Regions from separate parts of the Amycolatopsis sp. A1MSW2902 genome, predicted to be linked through region 2. Evidence: riboswitches for the same ligand, from Rfam matches in the RefSeq annotation. Region 2 holds a riboswitch; each other region holds the start of a gene.
What was found. Region 2 has a riboswitch for S-adenosylmethionine ahead of DMP23_RS39655 (methionine ABC transporter ATP-binding protein). Riboswitches for the same ligand answer to the same signal wherever they lie in the genome.

Region 1 (3,263 bases), 6.0 Mb from region 2:
CGCCACTTCCTTGCCGCTCGCCCAAGTCTGGCTGGCGGACGAAGAGTGGGACGGAGGCTGGGGCCGCACCGAAGAGCAGATCAAAGAGGCGATCCGGGCCGCCTGCAGATCCCAACTCGACCACAATGCGAGCTCACGCGGTTAAACCCAGCCCGGTCAGGCGCAGAACGGCGGCAGCTCCCGCGGGTCCCCGACCGGTGCCCACCGCCCGTCCACCTTCGCGTACTCCCAGCGGGCTCCCCGGGCCACGATCTGCCGCAGTGCCAGCACCAAGCGGTCGACGTGTTCCTCGGTGCTCCCCAGCCCGAGGCTCACCCGGACCGCCTGCTGGCCCTGGCTTCCGGCTTCCCGGATCAACCGCCGGGCGGCCACGTGCGCGCAGAACGCCCCGTCCCGCACGCCGATTCCGTACTCGGCCGACAGCACCGCGGCCAGCCATCCGGGCTCGAACCCGTCGACCACGAAGCTCACCGTGCCGACCCGGTCCACCGGCGCGTCGAAGAACCGCAGCTCGGCGAACCCCGGCAAGCTCTCAAGACCCTTGCGCAACCGCTCCAGCAACACGGCCTCGTGCGAACCCACGGCATCCCACTGAGCCGCCAGCTGCTCGCAGGCCACTCCAAGCGCATACACGCCAACGGTATTCGGCGATCCGGCCTCGTGCCGCTCCTCGCCGCTGTTCCACACCACGGCTTCCTCGGTCACCAGCTTCGTAGCGCCACCACCGGCCAGGTACGGCTCGGCCGCCCGCAACCAGTCGCTGCGCCCGATCAGCGCACCGGCCCCGAAGGGCGCGTACAGCTTGTGCCCGGACAGCGCAACATAGTCAACATCCAGCTCCCGCAACGAAATCTGCCGATGCGGAGCGAGCTGCGCGGCGTCGAGGGCCACCCGGGCGCCGTGTTTCCGGGCCACCGCAGCGATCTCGGCCACCGGCAGCAGCTCGCCGGTCACATTGGACGCACCGGCGACGACCACCAACCGCGGCCCCTGCGGGCATTCCGCGAGCGCTTCGTCCACAACGGACACTGCGGCGAGCCGGGTCCGCGGCAGCTGCACGCGCCGGACGTTCGGGCCGCGCCACGGCAGCAAGGCCGCGTGGTGCTCGCTGTCGAACACCACCACGGAAGTCTTGCGCGGCAACGCTTTCGCCAGCAGGTTGAACGCGTCCGTGGTGTTGCGGGTGAAGATCACCGAGTCGCCGTTGCGAGCGTCCACGAACCGGCGCAGCACGTCGCGCGTCCGCTCGTACAGCCGCGTCGAGACCTGCGAAGCGAAGCCCGCGCCGCGGTGCACGCTGGCGTACCAGGGAAGGAACTCGTCGACCGCCGAACGCACCGCGTCCAGACACGGCGCGCTCGCCGCGTGGTCGAGGTTGGCGTACCCGATGTCGCCGCCGGTGACCAGCGGGACCCGCAGCGTCGCACCGGCGACAGCGGGAACGGCAGCGGCAACAGTTTCCGTGGACCGGTCGAGTGCGAGAGTCATGACGGCGCCTCCTCGGCGTTCCGGGGGACCCCCGGCGAGGGGCCCGCGCTTGCCCGCCGCACTGCGCGACCGGCCTGGTCCTCACCCGGGGCACCCCACCGCGGTAGGAGGGTTGCCGGCCAGCAAGCCGGGGCTTCGCGCTGGCACTCATGACCTGAAACCGAAGATAGCGGACGACCCCTGGGAGAAACCAGACCCGTCTCGTGATCTGAGACGGCAGTCACAGGGTGTGTCCACAAAGGACAGAAAGATCAGGCTCCGGATTCCCCGTGCCAGCGCGCGAGGCGGCCGGCGCGATCGACGGCACGGATGCGCCGTTCGGTCGCGTCGCGGTCGGCGGCGGTCGTGACCACCAGAAGCTGGTCCTCGACCTGCAAGCGGCTCGTTTTCTGCGGGGTGAAGCCCGTCCCGCCGCGCACCACGAGGCTGACCGTCGCCCCGGCGGGCAGCCGCAGCTCGGACAGGTACACGCCGTGCAGCTTCGACCCCTTCTGGATGCGCACCTGCAGCAGTTCGGCGCCGAGTTCGTCGAGCGGGGCGGCGTCGACCTCGATCTCGTGCGCCTGCGTCGCCTTCGCCAGTCCGAGGATCCGCGCGAGCGGGCTGAGCGTCGCGCCTTGCAGCACGGTGAGCACGATGACGAGCACGAAAACCGCGTCCACGAGCCGTTGCGCACCGGGCACGCCCTCGGACAGGGGGATCATCGCGAGCACGATCGGCACCGCACCGCGCAACCCCGCCCAGGACAGGAACACCTGATCCCGCCACGGCAAACGGAACGGCAGCAGCGACAGGACCACCGACAGCGGCCGGGCGAGCAGCAACACCACCGCGCCCGCGACCAGGCCGGGGATGAGCGTTTCGAGCAGCCGGGTCGGCGACGCGAACAGGCCGAGCAGCACGAACAGCCCGATCTGCGCGAGCCAGCCGAGCCCTTCGGCGAACGACAGGGTGTCCGACCGGTGCGGCAGCTTGGAATTCCCCAGCACCAGGCCTGCGACGTAGGTGGCGAGCAGGCCGGACGCGTGCGCCAGCTGACCCGAGGAGTACGCGAGCACGCACACCGCGACCGTGGCGAGCGGGTACAGGCCGGTCGCCGGGAGCGCGGCCCGGCGCAGCGCCTGCGCGCCCAGCCAGCCGAACGCGAGGCCGAGCACGAGGCCGGTGAGCAGTTCGTAGACCACCAGCAGCGGCAGCGACCAGTCGACCGCCTCGCCGGACGCGAGCACGACGACCGCGATGTAGGCGGGCGCGTCGTTGATGCCGGATTCCAGTTCCAGCGCGCCGACGAGCCGTTTCCCGACCCCGGCCATGCGCAGCACGGAGAACACCGCCGCGGCGTCGGTGGACGCGAGAACCGCGCCCCACAGCAGGGCGAGCCGCCAGTCGAGGCCGAGCAGCCAGTGCAATGCCGCGCCGGTGACCGCGATGCTGATCACCACGGCCACTGTGGACAGCAGGATTCCGGGCCCCAGCGAGGGTTTCACCGCGGACCACCGCGTGGTGAGCCCGCCCTCGGTGAGGATCAGGACGAGCGCGGCGAGCCCGAGGGACTGGGTGAGCGCCGGATTGTCGAAGCGGATGCCGAACCCGGCTTCGCCGAGCACGACGCCGATCCCGAGATACAGCAGCAGCGACGGGAATCCGAGCCGGATGGACACCCGCACCGCGACGACCGAGACGACGAGAACCAGCGCTCCGACGCCCAGCACCAGGGGAAGCTCGTTCACCCTCCGCCTCCCTCCCGGTCGCCCGCAGGCGTCCAGAATAGTGAG
Region 2 (3,263 bases):
CTCGTCGGTGAGCGAAAGCGCCTGGAAGACGGTGACCAGCTCGTGGAACCCGTCCGCCCGCAGGTCGCCGACGGCCAGGTGCAGGTTGACCTTGGCCGGGACCCGGACGGTGACTGGTGGTGGTACGACGGCGAGCACCCGTCCAGCCTACGTGGCTGGCGCTGACCAGGTGTCGCCAGGAGAAAACGTCGGCACGGAAGTTCCCCCAACCGTCGCTCCGGAGTGGCCATCCGGACTAATTTGGAACTACTTTGGAACTATGCGCGCGCCGGAGGTCAACCTGTCCGAGCTGTCCCTGCACCCGCGCCGGGTCGTCGAGCGGCTCGAAGGTTCGCCGACCCGTTCGGTCCGGATTCGCCGACGGGAGAAGGACAAACCCGATCTGCTGCTCGTGACCGCCGAACGCGCCGAACAGGCGGCGGCCGGGTTTTCGGCGACCGTCACGATCCTCGCGGAACTGATGCGCCGCAGCGCCGAGACCGCCGCGCTCGCCGCCGAGGCGCTGCCCGCCGCGTTCCCGTGGGCGCGGTACCTGTCCGCGGAAGAAGTACGGACATTCGTCGGCGAACTGGCCGAAACCCTGGAGCGAGCCGAATCCCTCGGCAACCCGGTGCCGTTCGCCGCCCTCGTGACGAGGTGGAAACAGACCGCCGAGGCGCACGCGGATCCGGAGCTGGCGGAGATCCTGCGCCGGAACGACCACAATGGACAGAATGCAGGACACTTGTCCTGAAACTTTGACCCGGCGACCTGATTTCTCGGGCGACGCGTCCCGCGAACGCGGCGAGGGCCGCCCCATCGCATGGGACGGCCCTCGGAAAACCGCTCAGTTCAAGGGAAATCAGGCGGCGACGACGCTCTGCGGACCGCGAGCCGGCTGGCTCACGTGCGCGCCCCGGTCGGAGATCCAGGACAGCGCGGCGTCGGCCCGCTCGCCGCGGACGCCGAGGCGGAACCGGGCGATCGGGGTGTCCCCGATGCGGGTGAGGCCGCCGCCGATGGTGGCGAGCTCCACGTCGAACCGGCTGGCCGCCTCAGGCAGCAGGGCGCCCACCGAAGCGAAACCGATCAGCACGACGTCGACCGCGCGGTCGTACTTCGCGGACTGGGCGCGCGAGGTCTCGACTGACGGCAGCACCGCTTGCGCGGTCCAGCTGTCCGGCGTCGAGATGAGGTCGAGCACCGTGCCGCGCTCGACGATCGCGCCGTTGTCGAGCACCGCGACGTCGTCGCAGACCCGGCGGACGACGTCCGCGTCCGGCGTGGTGACGACGACCGTCACGCCCAGCTCGGCCCGCGCGCGGTCGAGCACAGCGAGCACCGCGCCCGCGTCCTCGGCCGCGACCCCGGCGGTCGGGTCGTCGGCGAGCAGCACAGCCGGTCCGGCGGCGAGCGCCCTGGCGACCGCGACCCGGCGGAGCTGGCCGTCGGTGAGTTCTTCCGGCTTCTGCCCGGCGCGGGCGGTGAGGCCGACGAGGTCGAGCAGCGAGCCGACCCGGCTGCGCCGCTGCGGGCCGTCGACGCCGAGCTGCTCCAGCGGGCTGGCGATGTTGCCCGCGATGGTGCGCTCGGCGATCAGCTCCGGCTTGGTCCCGACGACGCCCAGCTGGCGGCGGATCTCCCGCAGCCGCTTGCCGTCGAGCGTCGCGGTGTTGAGGCCGTCGAGCCGCACGACGCCGCGGTCGGGGCGCTCCTGCAGCGCGATGCAACGGGCGAGGGTCGACTTGCCGGAACCGGACGGACCCACGACCCCGAACAGCGAACCGGCTTGCACGTCGACACTCACATCGCGCAGCGCGGCGACCCGATTTCCGTGGAAGGGAAAGGACTTGGACACGTTTTCGACAGTGATCACGAAAGGGCTCCAGGCAAACGAGGCGCGGCGCCGATTCCGGGCGCGCCAGGCGTCATCGAATTACCGTCCACTGTGGACGGCGCAAGAAACTGCGGAAAAAACGATCAGGCGATGACCATGGAGCGTTGACACGCACATACCGAGCGGCGACCTTCGTCGACTACGCGCCGGCGGGTCAGCAGGAGCGGGCGGGTGACCCTCTTCATCGAAAACAGCCTCCATCGGTCCTGGCGGTAGCACCTGCCCTGCGGAGGGTGGTTGCTGCGACTTCGGCGAGCCAGGTCTCTCAGTCGCTCGGGATGGACGCTTTCGAGTAAAGCCGATCCCATTGGCTGAACGCAAGCGCGTTGGTGCAGATCACACGTCTGGTGGTGCCCGCATACCGGAACACCGCGTCCAAAAACCGGAAGCCCGGAACCTCGGCCGCCGAACAGTGCCTCGACCTGCGAAACGCTCGCCACGGGCACCGGCGGCGGACGGGTTTGTTCCACTGTGGACGATCAAGGATCTTTGTGGAACAAGAGTTTTCTCGTTGTCAAGGGGCGATGGTTCGCGGGCCTCGACGCGCGGTGCACCGGGGCCTCGACCGAGCCGAGATAGGTCAGCGAAGCGAAGCACCTCGGGTCAGCCCCGCGGAACAATCCCGGGCGTGGAGCAGTCCGACTCCCCCGAATGCCGAGCTGCTCGTCACAGGTGGGCGGCTGTTTCAGCCGTGCTCGCGTGGTCACCAAGCGTAGCCAAGCAGCAGGGAATGACCCACAATCAGCGACGACACAAGATCATCGGAGAACGCGGCGAAACCAGGGAATACCTGCTCCGACGCCGCCGTTGGAAGTCGCAGGGCGAGCACCCTGGGGGAGGTGGGTCACATTCCGGCAGCCGCGATCCGCGCGAAAGCGTGCACGTCCAACTGCTCCCCGCGCGTCTTCGGGTCGATCCCCGCCTCGGCGAGCAACTCGCCAGCCCGCTCGGCGGAACCAGCCCACCCGGCCAGCGCGGCCCGCAATGTCTTGCGCCGCTGGGAGAACGCCGCGTCGACCACCGCGAACAGCCGGGCCCGATCCACTCCGGAAACCGGGTCGGTCCGGGTGAACGAGACCAGAGCGGAATCGACGTTCGGCACCGGCCAGAACACCGCGCGCGGCACGGCGGCCACCTTGCGCGCGGGCCCGTACCAAGCGAGCTTCACGCTCGGCACGCCGTAAGTGCGGCTCCCTGGCCCGGCCACCATCCGGTCGGCGACCTCGGTCTGGACCATGACGAGCCCGCTGCGCAGCGACGGCAGCTCGGCCAGCAGGTGCAGCACCACCGGCACCGCGACGTTGTACGGCAGGTTCGCGACGATCGACACCGGCTCAGCGGGCAGATCAGCCGCCCGCACCCGGAGCGCGTCGGCGCCGACGACGGT
Region 3 (3,263 bases), 3.6 Mb from region 2:
GGGCAGCGGCTGGAGTGGCCGGGGCTGTCGCTTGAGGTGATCGGTCCGCGCTACGCCACTACCCGTGCACCGGCGTTGCAGGACGGCACGATGATCAACAACAGTTCGGTCGTCCTGCGCGCCGACACCGCGGCTGGCCGGGTTCTGCTGACCGGAGACGTCGAGCTGGCGGCGCAGGCGGATCTGCTTGCCGAGGGCGTCGACCTGCGGGCAGACGTCCTGAAGGTGCCGCATCACGGGTCGAGGTATTCGCTGCCGCAGTTTCTCGCGGCGGTGCGGCCGCGCACGGCGCTGATCAGTGTCGGCGCGGGCAACGGATACGGACATCCGAGCAAGTCCACAGTGGACGTTCTCGGAACGATGGGAGTGCTGGTCACCCGGACCGATATCGACGGGGACACCGCCGTTCTGCCCGGAGGAAGCGGACCGGCGGTGGTGCGCCGGGGCGAGCCGCGGGGTCCGCCGCGGTAGTGCGGCGGACCCCGGGCCGGTGCGTCAGTAGCCGAGTGCCTTGGCGACGGCCGCGGCGGACGGCGGCACGGTGGCCTTCGGGCCGATGTGGTTCTCGACCGCGTCGAGGGTCTTGAGGCCGTCGCCGGTGATGAGGAGGACGGTTTCCGCGTCCGGGTCGAGCTTGCCGGTTTCGACGAGCTTCTTCGCGGTCGCCACGGTGACGCCGCCCGCGGTCTCGGTGAAGATGCCTTCGGTGCGCGCGAGCAGCCGAATGCCTTCGACGACCTCTTCGTCGGTGACGTCCTCGATCGCGCCGCCGGTGCGGTTGACCACGTCGAGCACGTACGGGCCGTCGGCCGGGTTGCCGATCGCGAGCGAACGGGCGATGGTGTCCGGCTTCACCGGCTGGACCACGTCGTGGCCGTTGCGGTACGCGGTGGAGACCGGCGAGCAGCCCGTGGCCTGCGCGCCGAACACCTTGTACGGGCTGGCGTCCACGAGACCGAGCTGGCCCAGCTCGCGGAAACCCTTGTCCACCTTGGTGAGCTGGGAACCGGAGGCGATCGGCACGACGATCTGCTCGGGGATGCGCCAGCCGAGCTGCTCGGCGACCTCGTAGGCGAGCGTCTTCGAGCCCTCGGAGTAGTACGGGCGGACGTTGACGTTCACGAACGCCCACTTCGGGTGCTCGCCGGCCAGTTCGGTGGCGAGCCGGTTCACGTCGTCGTAGTTGCCGTCGACGGCGATCAGGTCGCCGTCGTAGACCGCGGTGGTGAGGATCTTCGCGCGTTCGAGGTTCTTCGGGATCAGCACGACCGACCGCCAGCCGGCGCGGGCCGCCGCGGCGGCGGTCGCGTTGGCCAGGTTGCCGGTCGAGGGACACGCCAGGACCTCGAAACCGAACTCGCGGGCGGCCGCGAGCGCGACGGCGACCACGCGGTCCTTGAACGAGTGCGTGGGGTTGCCGGTGTCGTCCTTGACCCACACGCGCTTGAGGCCGAGCTCCTTCGCGAGCCGGTCGGCGCGCACGAGCCGGGTGCAGCCGGGTTCGGTGTTCGGGGTCTCCTCGACGGTCGAGGGGACGGGAAGGAGTTTCTTGTAACGCCAGATGTTGCGCGGGCCCGCCTCGATGTCCTCGCGGCGGACGCGGCCGAAGTCGTAGGCGACCTCGAGCGGCGAGAAGTCTTCGACGGAGACGAATTCCGGAGCGAGCGGCTGCCGGTGCCCTTCTTCCTTCGACACCAGTTCGACGGCCGGACCGAGGTCGATCGTCTTGTTGGCGGAGGTGGCGCTGAGGGCTGCAGTCATCGCGAGGTTCCTTTCCTCATCTGCCCCGCCGAAGCGGGCCGGAATTGGCACCGTGGTCGTCAGCTACCCCGCGATCGCGGGATGACAGGCTGTACGCCGGTTGCCGGGGCTTCGTCGGGCCGTTCCCTCTGCCCCTCTGGATGAGCGGTATTCGGTTGTCGGAGCGCCGGTGGGCGCGTCCTCGGCTACACCGTACGACATCCCGATCAGCTCGTGCCACGGAGGCGGCCCACATCACCGGAGCGGGCGGCCCGGCGGCCGGGTGAGAAGATGGCCGGGTGACCACCGCACCCGCGCCGCTGCACCTCGTCACGGGCGAGGAAGAACTGCTCATCGAACGGGCTGTGCGAGCGTCCCTCGACGCGGCCAAGGCCGCGGACCCGACGGCCGACCTCACGCGCATGCGGGTGTCCGATCTCACACCGCCTGTGCTGGCCGAGCTGGTGAGCCCGTCGCTGTTCGCCGAGGGGCGCGTGATCGTGCTGGAGTCGGCGCAGGACATCTCGCAGGAGCTGTCCGACGCGGTCCTCGCGTACGTGAAGGCGCCTGCCGACGGCATCGTCCTCGTGGTCGTGCACAGCGGCGGCGGGCGGAGCAAAGCCGCCAAAGCGCTGCCGGGCGCGTTGAAAAAGGCGGGCGCGGAAATCACCGAATGCCCGAAGCTCACCAAACCGGCCGAGCGCGAGGCGTTCGTCCGCAACGAGGTGCGCCGCGCGGGCGGCAAGATCGACGCCGCGGGCCTGATGGCGCTGCTCGACTCGGTCGGCTCGGACCTGCGCGAACTGTCCTCGGCGGCGACGCAGCTGGTCGCCGACACCGGGGGAGTCGTCGACGAGCGGGCGGTCCGCCGCTACCACACCGGACGCGCCGACGTGACCGGCTTCGCGGTGGCCGAGAAGGCCGTCGCGGGCGACCGGGCCGCCGCGATGGAGTCGCTGCAGTGGGCGATGCAGCTGGGCGTCCCGCACGTCCTGATCGCCGACGCGCTGGCCGACGCGGTGCGCACGATCGCTCGCGTGTCCGCGGCCGGGCGCGGCAACCCGAACCAGATGGCGGGCGAACTCGGCATGCCGCCGTGGAAGATCCGCAAGGCGCAAGGGCAGTCCCGCGGCTGGGGCCAGGACGGCCTGGCGACCGCGATGCGCGTCGTGGCGCGGCTGAACGCCGAGGTCAAGGGTGCGGCGGCCGACGCGAACTACGCGTTGCAGCGCGCGGTCCTCGACGTGGTCGCGGCCAAGGGAGACCGCTGACGTCCCGGCGCCGGGAACGCCTTGAGGAGAGCCGAGCCGGTCCCCAGGACACGGAAAGGCCCGGCAGCCGAAGCCGCCGGGCCTTTCCGAAAGACTGCGCTCAGAGCTGGTTCGCGCGCTTCGCGAGAGCCGACTTCTTGTTCGCGGCCTGGTTGGCGTGGATGACGCCCTTGGTGACGGCCTTGTCGAGCTTGCGAGCGGCGTCGCGCTGCAGTTCGAGGGCCTTGTCCTTGTCACCGGCTTCGGCGGCCT

Region 1: another riboswitch for S-adenosylmethionine. It lies ahead of DMP23_RS11035 (aminotransferase class V-fold PLP-dependent enzyme); the one in region 2 lies ahead of DMP23_RS39655 (methionine ABC transporter ATP-binding protein).
Region 3: another riboswitch for S-adenosylmethionine. It lies ahead of thrC (threonine synthase); the one in region 2 lies ahead of DMP23_RS39655 (methionine ABC transporter ATP-binding protein).

What each region holds. Positions count from the first base shown of each region.
Region 1 covers NZ_QJPO01000001.1:2,430,824-2,434,086, reverse strand. The annotation lists gene DMP23_RS11040 (hypothetical protein) at 1-145, shown strand, start outside; gene DMP23_RS11035 (aminotransferase class V-fold PLP-dependent enzyme) at 157-1,488, opposite strand; SAM riboswitch class IV at 1,529-1,643, opposite strand; gene DMP23_RS11030 (potassium/proton antiporter) at 1,740-3,218, opposite strand.
Region 2 covers NZ_QJPO01000001.1:8,441,000-8,444,262, reverse strand. The annotation lists gene DMP23_RS39665 (4-(cytidine 5'-diphospho)-2-C-methyl-D-erythritol kinase) at 1-138, opposite strand, end outside; gene DMP23_RS39660 (hypothetical protein) at 260-733, shown strand; gene DMP23_RS39655 (methionine ABC transporter ATP-binding protein) at 842-1,855, opposite strand; SAM riboswitch class I at 2,071-2,161, opposite strand; gene rsmA (16S rRNA (adenine(1518)-N(6)/adenine(1519)-N(6))-dimethyltransferase RsmA) at 2,721-3,263, opposite strand, start outside.
Region 3 covers NZ_QJPO01000001.1:4,860,431-4,863,693, reverse strand. The annotation lists gene DMP23_RS22225 (ComEC/Rec2 family competence protein) at 1-471, shown strand, start outside; gene thrC (threonine synthase) at 496-1,761, opposite strand; SAM riboswitch class I at 1,775-1,908, opposite strand; gene holA (DNA polymerase III subunit delta) at 2,040-3,011, shown strand; gene rpsT (30S ribosomal protein S20) at 3,112-3,263, opposite strand, start outside.